DNA from 3 places in the Gordonia sp. AC31 genome. Region 2 is predicted to be linked to each of the others. Evidence: predicted binding sites of a transcription regulator. Region 2 holds the regulator's gene; each other region holds the start of a gene.
The links. Region 2 encodes LexA, which represses DNA repair genes until DNA is damaged. Its sites were predicted from a motif close to CGAACANNTGTTCG; they were not measured.

Region 1 (5,435 bases), on a different contig from region 2:
CGTGATGTATATGAGCAGGCAGATGGCCAGGATGACGTTGATCTCGGAGAGGCGTCGAATGCCCCTGTCGACACCAGAGGTCGCAGACGCGGTCGCGATCACCACAGCCAGGACGATCAGGCCGATCTGAGCCGCCTTGCCCTGTTCGATCCCGAAGATCTCGTTCAGCCCGAAGTTGAGCTGGACGACCCCGATCCCCAGTGAGGTGGCGATGCCGAAGATGGTGCCGAGGACGGCCGCGACGTCGATCGCGTCGCCCCAGCGGCCTTCGACACGTTTGCCGAAGATCGGGTACAGCGCTGCCCGGATCGTCAGCGGGAGATTGTGGCGGAAGGCGAAATACGCGAGCGCGCCACCCATGAGCGCGTACATCGCCCAGCCGGTCACGCCGTAGTGGAAGACCGTCCACGTGACCGCCTCGCGCGCAGCCTCGTTGGTCTCCGCGGGCCCGGTCGGCGGGTTGAGGAAATGGGTCACCGGTTCGGCGACCGAGAAGAACATCAGATCTATGCCGATCCCCGCGGCGAACAGCATCGCCGTCCAGGTGAACAGGCTGTACTCGGGGCGCGATTCCTCCGGTCCGAGCCGGTAGCGCCCGTACTTGCTGAGGCCGAGGAACACCACGAGACCGACGATGGCGGTGGCGAGGATGAAGTACCACCAGCCGAACCAGCGGGTGATGAAGTCGCGTACGTCGTTGATCGTCGACTCGGCCGCTGCCGGTGCCGCCAGCGCCCAGACGGCGAAGGCGACCACGATGACAGCCGAGGCTATGAAGACGGTCAGATTGACCCGGCGCGTGGGCAATCGCCGCTCGCCGGTCTTGGTCTCGGCATGGACCGACGTGGACGGTCGAGCGGCGTCATCACTCATGGACCACGACGCTAGTCCGATCGCCGATGGGGCGGACCGTTTGGACGGATCCGTGTGAGTTGTTCTACCCGGTTCAGTGGGTGGCGAGTAGCTCCATGAGGTGTGCTTCGACGAGGGAGGGGCGGACCTGTCGTCGGCCGGGTCGGGGTGGTCGGACGTCGATGACGTGGCTGACTGTCGCCCATGAGCGGCGTGCGTCGTCGTGGGTGTGGCCGTCTGGGCGTGGTTGATCGCCGGGCCGGGTTGGTGGTCCGTGGATGTCGTCGCGCACGGTGTTGAGGTGGTGTGCGAACCGCCTGGGTATGTCGGGTCGGCGGTTGAGGCGTTCGGGGTTGGGTGGTGCGCCGGGTTCGGCGTTCAACCGCCAGAGGCAGCGGCCTTCGTCGGGTCCGGACCGGACGATCCGGGTGGTGTATTGGCCGGGTTGGTCGCCGACCATGCGGTTGTGGCGTGGGCAGGCGGGGGCGAGGTCGTCGATGTCGGTGAGTCCGCCCTTGGCCCAGTCTTTCTGTGCGTGATGCATGTCGACGTGGGTGGCGGGTTGGTCGCATCCTGGTGCCGAGCACACTTCACCGTCGGGGCGGGCAAACGACGCCAGGCGTTGTTCGCGGGTGGCCAGACGCTTACCGCGCCCGAAGTGCAACGGGACGGTGGTGTGGTCTTTGAAGATCGCCAACCACGGCTGAACATCACCGGCCATCGCGATGAGGTCGCGGATGGGTAGCAGGGTGCCCGTGGCGGTGGTGGCGAGGCCGGCTTCGCGGACGAGGTCGGAGAGGTCGGCTTTGACGATCAGTTGCACGGGCAGGCCGCGATGCGAGGTGCCGAGTGTGCCGTCAGCAAATTTGGCGGCCAGTGCGGCGTCGAGGGCGTCGTGATTGGTCTGGGCGGGGGTGCGGCCGTCGCGGTCGGCGGCGGCTGTCAGGGTGTCGGGGTCGGCGGTGCCGGCCGGGCCTTGGGGCGAGTGGGGGTCGTCGGGGTTGTTGAGTCCGGGTTTGCCCCAGACGGCGAACATCATCGTCAGCCGGGCGTGGAGTTCGGGAGTGAGGGTGCCCGATATTTTGGCGGTGCCGTCGGCGCGTTGCCGGCCGATCCACAGGCCGCGGCGTCGTTTCTGGTCCGAATCGTCGGCGAGGGTGCCGTCGGGGTCGAGGTGAGCGAGCAGCCGGGCACCGAGTTGGGTGATGTCAGCAGGTGTGTGGTCGGCGGCGATCTCGGCCATCTGTCGTTCGGCGGCGACCTTGATGTCGTGGTCGATGGCGACTGGGATGCGGTCGAGGACATCCAGGGCGGCCTGCACGTGTCCGGAGCCGACCGCTCCTGCGGCGAACGCTTCAGCGAGGCACGGATGTTCGGGCTCCAGGATGTCGCCGCCGAGGCTGGTCCGGTGGGTGGTGGCGTCCATCTGCTTGCGGCGCCGCATCGGGTTGGAGACCCGCAGCCGGTGGGTCATGTACTGCATGAGTGTTCGGCAGCCGGTCTTGCGGGGGAGGTCTCGGGCCTCGGCCTGATCGATCTGCCGGTCACCGGCCACGGTCAGCCGGGCGATCGCTTTCTCGGTGTCGGCCGCCAGATCGGCCAACTCGGTATCGGTGCACGGCGCCAGGTCCACGGTCTGTAGTTCGTCGAGGATGCGGTGGAGGTCGGCCACCAGCTCGACGGCACGTGGTTGCGCCGTGGTGGTTTCGTCAGACATGGTCACCTCCCCCGAGAACCGTTGCTGCGAATGTACGTTCGAGTGTACACGGCCATCGGTCGCCGTCAATACCAAAAATGTTGTCGTGCAACAGAACTGAGCGCCTACATCTTGTCGGTGTCGTGTGATAGGCGTCCGCCGCGTGTCGTGGCCGTGCTCGCCGTGTACCGGGCCGTACCCGGATGCACCCTGCTGCTCGTTGGTGTGCGACGGTCGCAGTCAAGCGAGGGCCAGATCTACCGAGGCCCGGCAGCGGCCCGGGTGGTCCCCACTCGCCTCCTGTGGTCTCGTCGGCCGGCGGTTTCCGCGATACCCGGCTGCTGTCGGGCACAACGCGGGCGCCGCGTCGCGGGTCCCAGCGCCCGGTGGGGGCGCATCCCGGGCCGTCGGCGGCCCGTTCGCTCTCGGCGTAGACGGCGGGGAACACAGCCCCGGCCTGCGCAGTTGTACTGGGCACATCCCCGCCGCAACGGGGGATCCATGCACTCTGCGCAGGCGTTAACTGCAGGTGCACCCCAGACGACCTCTAGAGTGGAAGCAGGCTGGTCGTCGTCTATCCGCACCGGTTGTCCTCCGGGACCTCCGAGGTGGTCTCCGCGGCGGCCGGGGCGCTAGCAATGTGAGGGAGAACAATGTTCGAACGGTTCACCGACCGCGCGCGTCGGGTTGTGGTTCTGGCCCAAGAAGAAGCGCGCATGCTCAACCACAACTACATCGGTACCGAGCACATACTCCTCGGCCTCATCCACGAGGGCGAGGGCGTGGCGGCCAAGGCGCTCGAGTCGCTCGGGATCTCGCTCGAAGGGGTTCGCAGCCAGGTCGAGGAGATCATCGGCCAGGGCCAGCAGGCGCCGTCGGGACACATCCCGTTCACCCCGCGTGCCAAGAAGGTGCTGGAGCTCTCGCTGCGCGAGGCCCTGCAACTCGGCCACAACTACATCGGTACCGAGCACATCCTGCTCGGCCTGATCCGCGAGGGCGAGGGCGTCGCTGCCCAGGTGCTGGTGAAGCTCGGCGCCGACCTCAACCGGGTCCGCCAGCAGGTCATCCAGCTCCTCAGCGGATACCAGGGCAAGGAGCCGCAGGAGGCGGGCACCGGCGGTCGCAGCAGCGAGTCCGGCACCCCGTCGACCTCGCTGGTCCTCGACCAGTTCGGTCGTAACCTGACCGCCGCGGCCTCCGAGGGCAAGCTCGACCCGGTCATCGGCCGGGAGAAGGAAATCGAGCGCGTCATGCAGGTGCTCAGCCGCCGCACCAAGAACAACCCGGTGCTGATCGGTGAGCCCGGCGTCGGCAAGACCGCCGTCGTCGAAGGCCTGGCGCAGGCCATCGTGAACGGCAAGGTCCCCGAGACCCTCAAGGACAAGCAGCTCTACACCCTCGACCTCGGTTCGCTGGTTGCGGGCAGCCGCTACCGCGGTGACTTCGAGGAACGCCTCAAGAAGGTGCTCAAGGAGATCAACACCCGCGGCGACATCATCCTGTTCATCGACGAGCTGCACACGCTCGTCGGCGCAGGTGCCGCCGAGGGTGCCATCGACGCCGCCAGCATCCTCAAGCCGAAGCTGGCCCGCGGCGAGCTGCAGACCATCGGCGCGACGACCCTCGACGAATACCGCAAGTACATCGAGAAGGACGCCGCACTCGAGCGCCGCTTCCAGCCCGTGCAGGTGGGCGAGCCGTCTGTCGAGCACACCATCGAGATCCTCAAGGGCCTGCGCGACCGGTACGAGTCGCACCACCGCGTCTCGATCACCGACGGCGCGCTGGTCGCCGCCGCCACGCTGGCCGACCGCTACATCAACGACCGGTTCCTGCCGGACAAGGCGATCGACCTCATCGACGAGGCCGGCGCGCGCATGCGCATCCGCCGGATGACCGCGCCGCCAGACCTGCGTGAGTTCGACGACCGCATCGCCGATGCGCGCAAGGAGAAGGAAAGCGCGATCGACGCGCAGGACTTCGAGAAGGCCGCCAGCCTCCGCGACAAGGAGAAGCAGCTGGTCGCCGAGCGCGCCGAGCGCGAGAAGCAGTGGCGCAGCGGTGACATGGACGTCGTGGCCGAGGTCGACGACGAGCAGATCGCCGAGGTCCTCGGCAACTGGACCGGCATCCCGGTGTTCAAGCTCACCGAGGAGGAGACCACGCGTCTGCTCCGCATGGAGGAGGAGCTGCACAAGCGGATCATCGGGCAGGAGGACGCCGTCAAGGCGGTCTCGAAGGCGATCCGTCGTACCCGTGCCGGCCTGAAGGATCCGAAGCGGCCGTCGGGCTCGTTCATCTTCGCCGGTCCGTCCGGCGTCGGTAAGACCGAGCTCTCCAAGGCGCTGGCGAACTTCCTGTTCGGCGAGGACGACGCCCTCATCCAGATCGACATGGGCGAGTTCCACGACCGCTTCACCGCGTCGCGTCTGTTCGGTGCCCCTCCCGGGTACGTCGGCTACGAAGAGGGCGGGCAGCTCACCGAGAAGGTGCGCCGCAAGCCGTTCTCGGTGGTGCTGTTCGACGAGATCGAGAAGGCCCACTCGGAGATCTACAACACCCTGCTGCAGGTCCTCGAAGATGGTCGTCTGACCGACGGTCAGGGTCGCACGGTCGACTTCAAGAACACCGTGCTGATCTTCACCTCGAACCTCGGTACCTCGGACATCTCCAAGGCCGTGGGCATGGGCTTCTCGTCGAGCGACGGGACCCAGTCGAACTACGAACGGATGAAGCAGAAGGTCAACGACGAGCTCAAGAAGCACTTCCGCCCCGAGTTCCTCAACCGCATCGACGACATTGTCGTGTTCCACCAGCTCACGCGGGAAGAGATCATCCAGATGGTCGATCTCATGCTGACCCGCGTGGAGGGTGCGCTGAAGAA
Region 2 (5,435 bases):
TCTCGCGCTGGAAGTCCTCCACCGAGTCGAACGACCGGTACACCGAGGCGAAGCGCAGATACGCCACCTCGTCGAGATCGCGGAGCGGACCCAGGATGGCGAGTCCGACCTCGTTGCTGGGGATCTCGGCCGATCCACTGGCGCGCACCGTGTCCTCGACCTGCTGGGCGAGTTGCGCGAGCGCGTCCTCGGCGACGTGGCGGCCCTGACAGGCTCGCCGCACGCCGCGCATGACCTTCTCCCGGCTGAACGGTTCGGTCACGCCGTTGCGTTTGACCACCGCGAGCACGGCGCTCTCCACGGTCGAGAACCGGCGACCGCACTCCACACAGGAGCGACGGCGGCGGATGGCCTGCCCTTCATCTGCGACACGCGAGTCGATGACCTTGGTGTCGTCGTTCTTGCAGAAGGGGCAGCGCATCGTGTCCTCACGCAGGTCGCGGGACGCTGGAACGCACCCGAAGCGTGCGCCCCGCCGCTTGTCGGCCGGCCCCTGTGACATCGAGGATACCGCCCGGCCTCAGCGGTACCGGGGGGTGAGCAGGGGCTGGCCCACCTGCAGCGCGCTCGACCCCAGATCGTTCATCGCGACGATCTCGTCGATCACGACCTCGCGCGGCATCTCGGGTGCCACCCGGCCGGCGATCGAGCTGAGCGAGTCCCCCGAGCGCACGTGGACGACCTCGGCACTCACGGCGGACGGGGTCAGCGAGTCCGAGTAGTTCTGGCCCACGACACCGAACACCCACACGACGAACGCCAGCCCGACGCCGGCGAGGAGCGCGACCGCGGTGCGGCGGCGGCGACGGAACACCGCCGCGTCGGGTCCGACCGGGCCACGCCCGCGCACCCCGACCGAAGAGCCACAGTGGGTACCGCCCACCCGCGGGGTCACCGGCGACGCACCCCGCGGTCGGGTGCCGGCCGGCCGGTTGTCTACCGGGCGGCCGCCGTCGGACAGCGGGGCGCGCGTCCGGACCCGATCGGCGCGGTCGGTGGGGGGCCGGACAGCGTCGGGACGGTCGGTGCGGACGGGAGCGACGAGAGTGGCGGTGCGCATGGTGCCCTCCGGTGTTCTGGTGTCTGGATCGTGCGGGGTGTGGCGGTCGGTGTTCGAACATCGATCAGATGTTCGATGCACTGATGTTCGAATTTGTAGCACGACGTCCCGACAAAGTCTCGCGACACATCGAACAAATGTTTGAGGTGCCGGTCGCACTCCGCTAGGCTCGGACCCGGCGCAAGCCATCTACCAGCACGTTCCGAAGACGAGAGGAACCGAACATGAGTGACACCGGCGATAGGCGCGGCCGAGCGCGGGGCGCCGACGACGAGGCCCCGTTCGACGCCGCCGCCGCCGAGGCCTCACTCACCCCGCGACAGGCCGGGGTCCTGGAGGTGATCCGCCGCTCGGTGCGCGAGCGCGGTTATCCGCCGAGCATCCGGGAGATCGGCGACGAGGTCGGCCTGGCCTCGACGTCGTCGGTGGCCCATCAGTTGCGGACGCTGGAACGCAAGGGGCTGCTCAAGCGCGACGCGAACCGTCCCCGTGCGGTCAACATCGCCCCGAGTGACACCCCGTCGCCGGACACCCCGACGGCCGGCCAGCTTCCCGAGCCGACCTTCGTGCCGGTTCTCGGCCGTATCGCGGCCGGCGGTCCGATCCTGGCCGAGGAGGCCGTCGAGGACGTCTTCCCACTGCCCCGTGAGCTCGTCGGCGAGGGATCGCTCTTCCTGTTGCGCGTCGTCGGCGAGTCGATGATCGACGCCGCGATCTGCGACGGCGACTGGGTCGTGGTCCGGCAGCAGAACGTCGCCGACAACGGCGACATCGTCGCGGCCATGATCGACGGCGAGGCCACCGTGAAGACCTTCAAGCGTCAGGGCCCGAACGTCTGGCTCATGCCGCACAACGAACTGTTCGATCCGATCCCGGGCAACGATGCCGTCATCCTCGGCAAGGTCGTCACCGTGATGCGGCGAGTCTGACCTCTCCACCGACCGAACCGTCGAGCACCGCCGCGGCAGCCTCGCGCGCCGCGGCGGGATCCGAGGTGGCCAGGGCAGCCTCGGCGGCGGCCCGGCAGTCCGGTGCGGACACCTCGCCGAGCCGGGCCCCCACGGCCGCGGCAGCAGCCGGCGCGCTGGACAGCGAGGTGACCCCGAGACCGACGAGCACGCAGGCGAGGTTCGGATCGGCGGCGGCCTCGCCGCACACCCCGACCGGCTTTCCCTGACGTGCACCCGCTGCCGCGACACCCGCGATGAGGCTCAACACGGCCGGTTGCCACGGGTCGGTCAGTCCGGCGAGATCGGCCGACATCCGATCGGCCGCCATCGTGTACTGGGTCAGATCGTTGGTGCCGATGGATACGAAGTCCACCTCGGCGAGGACGGCTTCGGCCAGGATCGCCGCCGCGGGCACCTCGATCATCACCCCGGCGACCAGACCACGGCCGCGGACCTCGGCGGCGAAGGTGCGCGCCTCCGCCGGCGAGGCGATCATCGGCGCCATGACCCACGGCGCGACGGCCGACCCCGACGCGGCCTGCGCGATCGCGTCGAGCTGATGCGCGCGGATCTCGGGGTGCGCCAGCGCGATCCGATCGCCCCGCACGCCGAGCGCTGGGTTCGATTCGTCGGGATGGGTCACGAACCGGAGCGGTTTGTCGGACCCGGCGTCGAGGGTGCGGATGACCACCTTCTGCCCGTCGAACGCATCGAGCACCTCCCGGTAGATCGCGGCCTGCTCGTCCACCGACGGTTCGTCGGCACGCTCGAGGAACGCGAGTTCGGTGCGGAAGAGCCCGACGCCCTCGACGGGGTACCCGGCCGCGGCGCGTGCCGACGATCCGTCGGCGACGTTGGCGAGCACCGCCACGGCCACCCCGTCGGCGGTCTGCCCCGGACCGGTCCAGCCGGCGACGAGTGCGGCATGCCGCCGATCCTCGTCGACGCGAGCCCGGGCCGCCTCCGCATCGGGCTCCACCTCGATCCGCCCGGTGCTGCCGTCGACGAGAACGGTTGTGCCGGGCTCGATCTCGTCCAGGTCGGCCACCGCCACCACGCACGGGATCCCCAGCTGGCGCGCGATGATCGCGGTGTGGCTGGTCGGTCCGCCGAGGCGGGTGACGAGGGCGATGGTGCTCGTGGGGTCGAGGCCCGCGGTGTCGGCGGGCGCGAGGTCGTCGGCGAGCAGGACCGACGGCACCTCCGGAGTGGGCACACCAGGTTCGGGTAGGCCGAGCAGTTCGGCGAGGACCCGGTCGCGCACGTCGTTGAGATCGGTGACCCGCTCGGCCATCAGTCCGCCGAGCTTGGTGAACACCGCCGCGAACTGTTCGGTGGCCGCGACGGCAGCGGCCTCGGCGGGGGCGCCCTTGCCGATGAGCGCGGTCGCGGCACCGATCCAGCCGCGGTCCTCGGCCAGGCCCGCCGTCGCGGCGAGCACCTCGGCCGTCACCCCGGTGTTCTGCGACGCGCGCGTGCGCAGCCGCGCGGCGACGGCGCCGGCCGCGGTGGCGAAGCGCGTGACCTCGTCGGCGCGCCGTTCCTCGGCGATCTCCACACCGACGCCGAGCTTCTCCGGCGAGTGGTCGGGTCGCTCGCCCGGCCACAGCGCGGGACCGTGGGCCAACCCGCCGACCACCGGGGTTCCCGTCAGGATCTGCGCCATCGTCTTGCCTCTCACTCGACTACCGATGTGACCACCGTTACAAAAAGTGCTTGACTTGTCAACACAAACAGGCGTAAACACAATTACTACAACATCCAATCCCACACGCCTCAACAAGCGGGTTGGTCGAAACCGGAGATCGGAGCGGTGTGTACGCCGAGGAGAGACAACAGGCGATCGTCGACGAGGTGCGACTCGCGGGGCGGGCATCCGTGGCCGCGCTCGCCGAGAAATTCGACGTCACCAGCGAGACCGTCCGACGCGATCTCGCGGTACTGGAACGCGCCGGACATCTCCAGCGGGTCCACGGCGGCGCCGTGCGCGCCGAGATCATGCGCACCCTCGGCGAGCTCGGGATCGACGAACGGGAGTCGAGCCAGATCGAGCAGAAGACCGCGATCGGCCGGGCGGCCATCCGGTTCCTGCCGCCCGACGGCGGCTCGGTGCTCTTCGACGCCGGCACCACCACCTACCGCGCGGCCGAGGCGACCGCTCCCGATCGGAGGCTCACCCTGTTCACCAACAGCCTGCCCATCGCCGGCCTGCTCGCGGGAACCCATCCCGACGGTCTCCATGCCCTCGGCGGACGCGTACGCGGTCTCACCCAGGCGACCGTGGGCGTCGACACCGTGGACGCGCTTCGCCGACTGCGCGTGACCACCGCCTTCATCGGGACGAACGGCCTGAGCGAGGCCCACGGGTTGTCGACACCCGACCCCGACGAGGCCGCGGTCAAGGCGGCGATGGTCGCAGCCGCGCAACGGGTCGTGGTCCTTGCCGACAGCTCGAAGATGGACCGCGAGGACCTCACCTCCTTCGCCGGACTCGACGACGTCGACGTCCTCATCACCGACTCCGGGATCGACCCGGCCTATTCGGCGGCCCTGTCCGCGCGTGGCGTCGAGGTCGTGATCGCATGATCGTCACCGTCACCGCCAACCCGAGTCTCGACCGCACCCTCGAACTCGGCGCACCGCTCGCCCGCGGCGAGGTGCAGCGCGCCGGCGTGGTCCGCACCGAGCCGGGCGGCAAGGGCGTCAACGTGGCCCGGGTCGTCGCGGCCGCGGGCCTGGCCACCCGCGCACTGCTCCCGGCGCGGCCGGGCGACCCGCTGCGGGCCGCACTCGACGACCTCGCACTCCCCTACGACGCCGTGCCGGTCGACGGCGAGGTCCGGTCCAACATCACCATCGCCGAATCCGACGGGACGACCACCAAGATCAACGCACCGGGCGTCACCTTGACGGGCCCGGACCGCGAGGCGCTCGTCGGGCTGATCCGTGAGCACGCCGGCTCCGCGCAGTGGGTCACCCTCTGCGGGTCGCTGCCTCCCGGCGTCCCCGACGACTGGTACCGCTCGATCGCCGACGACCTCGTCCTCGCCGGCTGCCGGGTCGCGGTGGACACCTCGGGCGCTCCCCTCCGTGCCAGCGTCACCGGTCGCGTCGACCTGATCAAGCCCAACGAGGACGAGCTCGCCGAACTGACCGGCGCCGACCCCGGACAGCTCCGAGAAGCACTCGCGCGCAACGATCTCGGACCGGTCATCGACGCCGCTGCGACCATCGCCGAACAGATCGGGGGCAACGTCCTCGCCACCCTCGGCGCCGTCGGGGCCGTGTTGGTCACCGCATCCGGCGTGTGGTCGGCGACCCCGCCGCCGATCGTCCCGCGCAGCACCGTCGGCGCCGGCGACTCGTCACTGGCCGGCTACCTCATCGCGCAGAGCACCGGGGCCGCGCCCGCCGACTGCCTCCGG
Region 3 (5,435 bases), on a different contig from region 2:
CCGGTTACACGAGGTCGGCACCACCAACCGCACCCACGCGCACGACTACGCCGACGCCCTCACCGACGACGACGTCGGAGCGATCCTCAAGGTGCATCCGAGCAACTTCCGGGTCGAGGGTTTCACCAGCGAGACCTCGCTCTCCGAGCTACGCGGCCTCGGCCGGGCGCACGGCGTGCCCGTCGTCGCCGACATCGGCAGCGGACTCCTGCAGCCAGACCCGCTGCTGCCCGACGAACCCGACGCCACCACGACACTCGAATCCGGTGCCGACCTCGTCATCGCCAGCGGCGACAAACTTCTGGGCGGACCGCAGGCCGGACTCCTCCTCGGCGATGCGGCGCTCGTTCAGCGCCTCGCGAAACACCCACTGGCACGGGCAGTTCGCGCGGACAAGCTGGCACTGGCTGCGATGGAGGTGACCGTCGGCGGGCCACGACCCCCCGTCTGGGAGTACCTTCACGCCGATCCCGACAGACTTCGCGTGCGCACCGAGCGCCTCGGTACGGCAGTCGGATTCCCGATCGTCGCCCATGACGGACGGGTGGGTGGCGGTGGCGCACCCGGCGTGCCGCTGCCGGGGTGGGCGGTGCGGCTTCCGGTCGCAACGGCCGCCCGCCTACGCGTCGGCGATCCGGCAGTCCTACCCCGCGTTCACGACGACGCGTGTCTGGTGGACCTGCGCTGCGTTCCCGAAGCCGACGACGTGCGGGTACTCGCCGCGATCCGACAGGCTCTGGGCGCGTCGTGAAGTCGCGCTCGTGAAGTACGTGGTGGCCACCGCCGGACACGTGGACCACGGGAAGTCCACACTGGTGCGTGCTCTGACCGGGATCGAGCCGGACCGATGGGAGGAGGAACGACGCCGAGGGCTGACGATCGACCTCGGTTTCGCCTGGACCACACTGCCTTCCGGTGCCGACGTGGCCTTCGTCGACGTCCCCGGCCACGAGCGGTTCATCCCGAACATGCTGGCCGGCCTGGGCCCGGCGCCCGTCGTCCTGTTCGTCGTCGCCGCGGACGAGGGATGGAGCGCCCAGTCCGACGACCACCGTGATGCCGTCGCCGCCCTCGGCATCGAGTACGGGCTGCTGGTCATCACCCGAGCCGACCGGGCCTCGCCCGACCGCGTTCGTGAAGTGATCGATCTGTCGCGTGATCGCCTCAGCCGCACCGGCCTTTCCGATGCGCCGGCGGTCGTGGTGTCGGCGCCCGATCGCGTCGGAATCGACGAACTGCGCACACGGCTCGACGCCGTCTTGGCCGGGACATCACCGCCGTCGACCTCGGGGCGTGTCCGGTTCTGGATCGACCGGGTCTTCACCCGCACCGGCGCCGGCACCGTCGTCACCGGCACCCTGGCCGCCGGGACGATCGCGGTCGGCGACACCCTGGACCTGCTCACCGTTGACGACCGCCGACGACTCGATGTCCGTGGATTGCAGAGCGAGGGTGCAACTCTCACCACCGCGGCCCCGGTCAGCCGAGTCGCGATCAATCTGCGCGGCGTCGGCGTCGACGACGTCTCGCGTGGCGACGCACTCGTGACGCCCGGAGCCTGGCACACCTCTGCTGTCGCTGATGTCCGGCGCGTGAGCAAAATGTCCTTCGAGGAGGCACCGGAACACCTCGTCGCGCACATCGGCACAGCGGCGCTACCGGTCCGGTTGCGCCCCTTCGACGGCGACCACGCGCGTGTGACCCTCGCGCGCGCCGTGCCGATGTCGCGGGGCGATCGGCTGGTCCTGCGCGATCCCGGCCAACGTATCGTCGGCGGCGGCGTCGTGCTGCACCCCGATCCCCCGGCGCTGACCCGACGGGGCGACGCGATGCGACGCGCGGCCTCGCTGGCGGCCATGTCCGACGACGCCGGGGCCGCCGAAGAAGTGCATCGGCGTGGCGCGATGCGCGTCACCGATCTGACGCGACTCGGCCTGGTCGACGACGCCGAGCCCGCTCCCCACGGCATACGGGTGATCGGCGAGTGGTGGGTCGCCGAAACCTCCCTCACCGCCTGGGCCGAGCGACTCCGCGCCGCCGTTGTCGATCTACACGACCGAGATCCGTTGTCGGCGGGGCTGTCCGCGTCCGGCGCACCCGCACTGCTCGGGCTTCCGGACACGACGCTGCTGGCGACCGTCATCTCGGAAGCCGAGCTGTCGTCGTCCGACGGGCACCTGGCGGTCCCGGGTCACAAGCCCTCCCTGGGTGATGCCGACGACGCGGTCAGCGCACTGGAGCGCCGGCTCGCCGACCATCCGTTCCGTGCACCCGAGGCCGATGACCTCGCCGCACTCGGCCTGGGCGCCCGAGAACTCGCCGCCGCCGAGCGCACGGGCCGAATTCTCCGTTTGCGCGACGGCGTCGTGCTGTTGCCGACCGCCCCCGCCCTGGCGATGCGCACCCTCGCCTCGCTCGATCAGCCGTTCACCACCAGCGCCGCTCGTCAGGCGCTCGAAACCACTCGGCGCGTGGTGATTCCGCTACTGGAGTACCTGGATGCCCGTGGTTGGACCCGCCGGCTCGACGCCGGGCACCGCGAGGTCGTGCGCTGAGCCGCGGGCGGTGGTCCTGTCGGACAGGTCGCCGCGTGCATCGCGGGAAGAGCTTCCGTCCGAGGCCCCTACCACACGACACCGACAAGTCGACATCAACGAATAGCATTGCACAGCAGTATGTTTGGCCTTGCCACACGTCTGGATTGGTGTACACTCGAACCTACATTCGCAGCAACGGTTCTCGGGGGAGGTGACCGTCATGCCCAGCACCGCACCACTCGCCGACCACGGCGCACCCGTGTCCCGCGCGGCCGAACTCGTCGCCGAACTACACTCGAACCTCGACGAACTACAGACCGTCGACTTGTCGTCATGCACCGACGAAGAACTGATCGACGTCGCCTCTGCCACCGAACGCGCCATCGCGCGACTCACCGTTGCCGGTGACCGGCAGATCGATCAGGTCGAGGCCCGCGACCTGCCCCGAAAAGCCGGCTGCCGCACCCTCATGCAGTACATGACACACCGGCTACGAGTCTCGAACCCGATGCGCCGCCGTAAGCAGATGGACGCCACCGCCACCCGCACCAGCCTCGGCGGCGAGGTCCTACCACCCGAACACCCCTGCCTCGCCGAGGCGTTCGCCGCGGGAGCTGTCGGCTCCGCCCACGTACAAGCCACCCTCGACGTCCTCGACCGCATCCCCGGCACCATCGACCACGACATCAAGGTCGCCGCCGAACGACAGATGGCCGAGATCGCCGAAGCCCACACCCCCGCCGACATCACCCAACTCGGTGCCCGCCTGCTCGCCCACCTCGACCCCGACGGCACACTGACCGACGACACCGACCAGAAACGACGCCGCGGCCTGTGGATCGGCCGCCAACGAGCCGACGGGACAGCCAAAGTATCGGGCACCCTGACCCCCGCACTCGCCGCCCGGCTCACCATGATGTTCGCCGTGTGGGGCAAACCCGGACTCAACAACCCCGACGACCCCGCCTCACCGTCCGGACCGGCCGGCACCGCCGACCCCGACGCCCTGGCCTCGGCAGCCGACCGCGACGGTCGCACTCTCGCCCAAACGAATCACGACGCCCTCGACGCCGCCCTGGCCGCAGGCTTCGCCGACGGCACACTCGGCACCTCGCATCGCGGCCTGCCCGTGCAGCTGATCATCAAAACCGACCTCTCCGACCTCGTCCGCGAAGCCGGACTCGCCACCACCGCCACCGGCACCCTGCTTCCCGTCCGGGACCTGATCGCGATGGCCGGTGACGTCCAGCCGTGGTTGGCGATCTTCAAAGACGCCACCGCTGTGCCGCTGCACTTCGGGCGGGGTAAACGCTTGGCCACCCGCGAACAACGCCTCGTCTCCTTCGCCCGCCCCGATGGGGAAGTGTGCTCGGCTCCCGGGTGCGATCAGCCCGCCACCCAGGTCGAGCTTCATCACGCCGAACGAGACTGGGCCAAGGGCGGACTCACCGACATCGATGACCTCGCACCCGCCTGTCCCCGCCACAACCGCATGGTCGGCGACCAACCCGGCCAGTACACCACCCGGATCGTCCGGTCCGGGCCAGACGAAGGCCGCTGCGCCTGGCGATTGAACGCCGAACCCGGCGCCCCGCCCAACCCCGAATACATCAACCGCCGACCCGACATACCCAAGCGGTTGCAGGCCCACCTGGCACAGGTGCGGCGAGAGATCCACGGACGCACCACGTCCGGCGACGAGCCACGCCCACATGACGCGCGCCGTTCATGGCTGAAAATCAGCCACGTCATCGACGTCCGACCACCCCGACCCGGACCACGCACGCCCCGGCCCTCCCTCGTCGAAGCACACCTCATGGAGTTACTCGCCACCTCGTGAAGTTCGCCGGCTCATCCGCGTTGGTCAGCGCGTGAGGACCACCTTGCCGATCGCCCCTCCGGATTCGGAGACCCGGTGCGCTGTACGAAGATTCTCGATCGTGAAACCAGCCAGTTCACGGTTGACAGTGCTGCGGATCTTGCCGGCGTCGACGAGTTCGGCGACCCGGCCGAGGATCTGGTGTTGCGAGTCGTCTTCCGGTGCGAACAACGGCTTGGAGAACATCAACTCCCAATGCCAACTCTGGCTTTTCTGCTTCAGGGGGAGGGTATCGAGACCTTCCGGCTCGTCGATGGCGACGACCTGACCGTGTACACCCATGATGTCGGCATAGGACTCGACATTTCCGTACGAGTGGGGCGAGAAGATGTAGTCCACACCGCGCGGAGCGTATGCCCGCACGTCCTCGCGCAGGCGTCTCGGGTCGACGACGTGGTGGGCACCGAGTCCTCGCGCCCATTCCTGCGACTCAGGCCGTGACGCGGTTGCGATCACGGTGAGATCAGTCAGGGTCCGGGCCAACTGAATGACCATCGAGCCGACGCCCCCGGCACCCGCCACCACGACGATCGTTCCCGAGTCCGCGGAATCGACCCGCAGCTTCTCGAACAACGACTCCCAGGCAGTGATCGTGGTCAACGGCAGTGCGGCAGCCGCGCCGAAGTCGAGGGACGACGGTTTGCGCCCGACGATCCGCTCATCGACAAGATGGAATTCGGCATTCGTTCCCGGCCGATCGATCGAACCGGCGTAGTAGACCTCGTCCCCGACGGCAAACCTCGACACCTCGTCGCCGATCCCGACGACAATCCCCGCCGCGTCGAATCCCAGAACACGCGGCGGATCGGAGTCACGCAGGCCTGCACGCACTTTGGTGTCCACCGGGTTGACCGAGACCGCGCGGACCTCGACGAGGAGATCGTGCGGACGGGGCGCCGGCACCGGCATTGTCGTCTCGGCGAACGCGCTCGGGTCCTCGACGGAGTTCGCGGCGACCGCGACCAGGGCTGTCATCTCTCGTGTCATGGCGCTAAGGTATCCACACGACCCCAGTTACC

Region 1: the regulator LexA is predicted to act here: its motif matches at 2,597-2,610, upstream of Q9R39_RS15370 (DUF222 domain-containing protein).
Region 3: the regulator LexA is predicted to act here: its motif matches at 2,714-2,727, upstream of Q9R39_RS07945 (DUF222 domain-containing protein).

Annotation. Positions count from the first base shown of each region.
Region 1 covers NZ_JAUZVK010000012.1:52,523-57,957, reverse strand. The annotation lists gene betT (choline BCCT transporter BetT) at 1-873, opposite strand, end outside; gene Q9R39_RS15370 (DUF222 domain-containing protein) at 947-2,569, opposite strand; gene Q9R39_RS15365 (ATP-dependent Clp protease ATP-binding subunit) at 3,202-5,435, shown strand, end outside.
Region 2 covers NZ_JAUZVK010000004.1:254,857-260,291, reverse strand. The annotation lists gene nrdR (transcriptional regulator NrdR) at 1-421, opposite strand, end outside; gene Q9R39_RS07155 (LysM peptidoglycan-binding domain-containing protein) at 521-1,060, opposite strand; gene lexA (transcriptional repressor LexA) at 1,285-1,989, shown strand; gene Q9R39_RS07145 (phosphoenolpyruvate--protein phosphotransferase) at 1,967-3,676, opposite strand; gene Q9R39_RS07140 (DeoR/GlpR family DNA-binding transcription regulator) at 3,826-4,596, shown strand; gene Q9R39_RS07135 (1-phosphofructokinase family hexose kinase) at 4,593-5,435, shown strand, end outside.
Region 3 covers NZ_JAUZVK010000005.1:79,366-84,800, forward strand. The annotation lists gene selA (L-seryl-tRNA(Sec) selenium transferase) at 1-751, shown strand, start outside; gene selB (selenocysteine-specific translation elongation factor) at 762-2,555, shown strand; gene Q9R39_RS07945 (DUF222 domain-containing protein) at 2,758-4,377, shown strand; gene Q9R39_RS07950 (zinc-binding alcohol dehydrogenase family protein) at 4,402-5,403, opposite strand.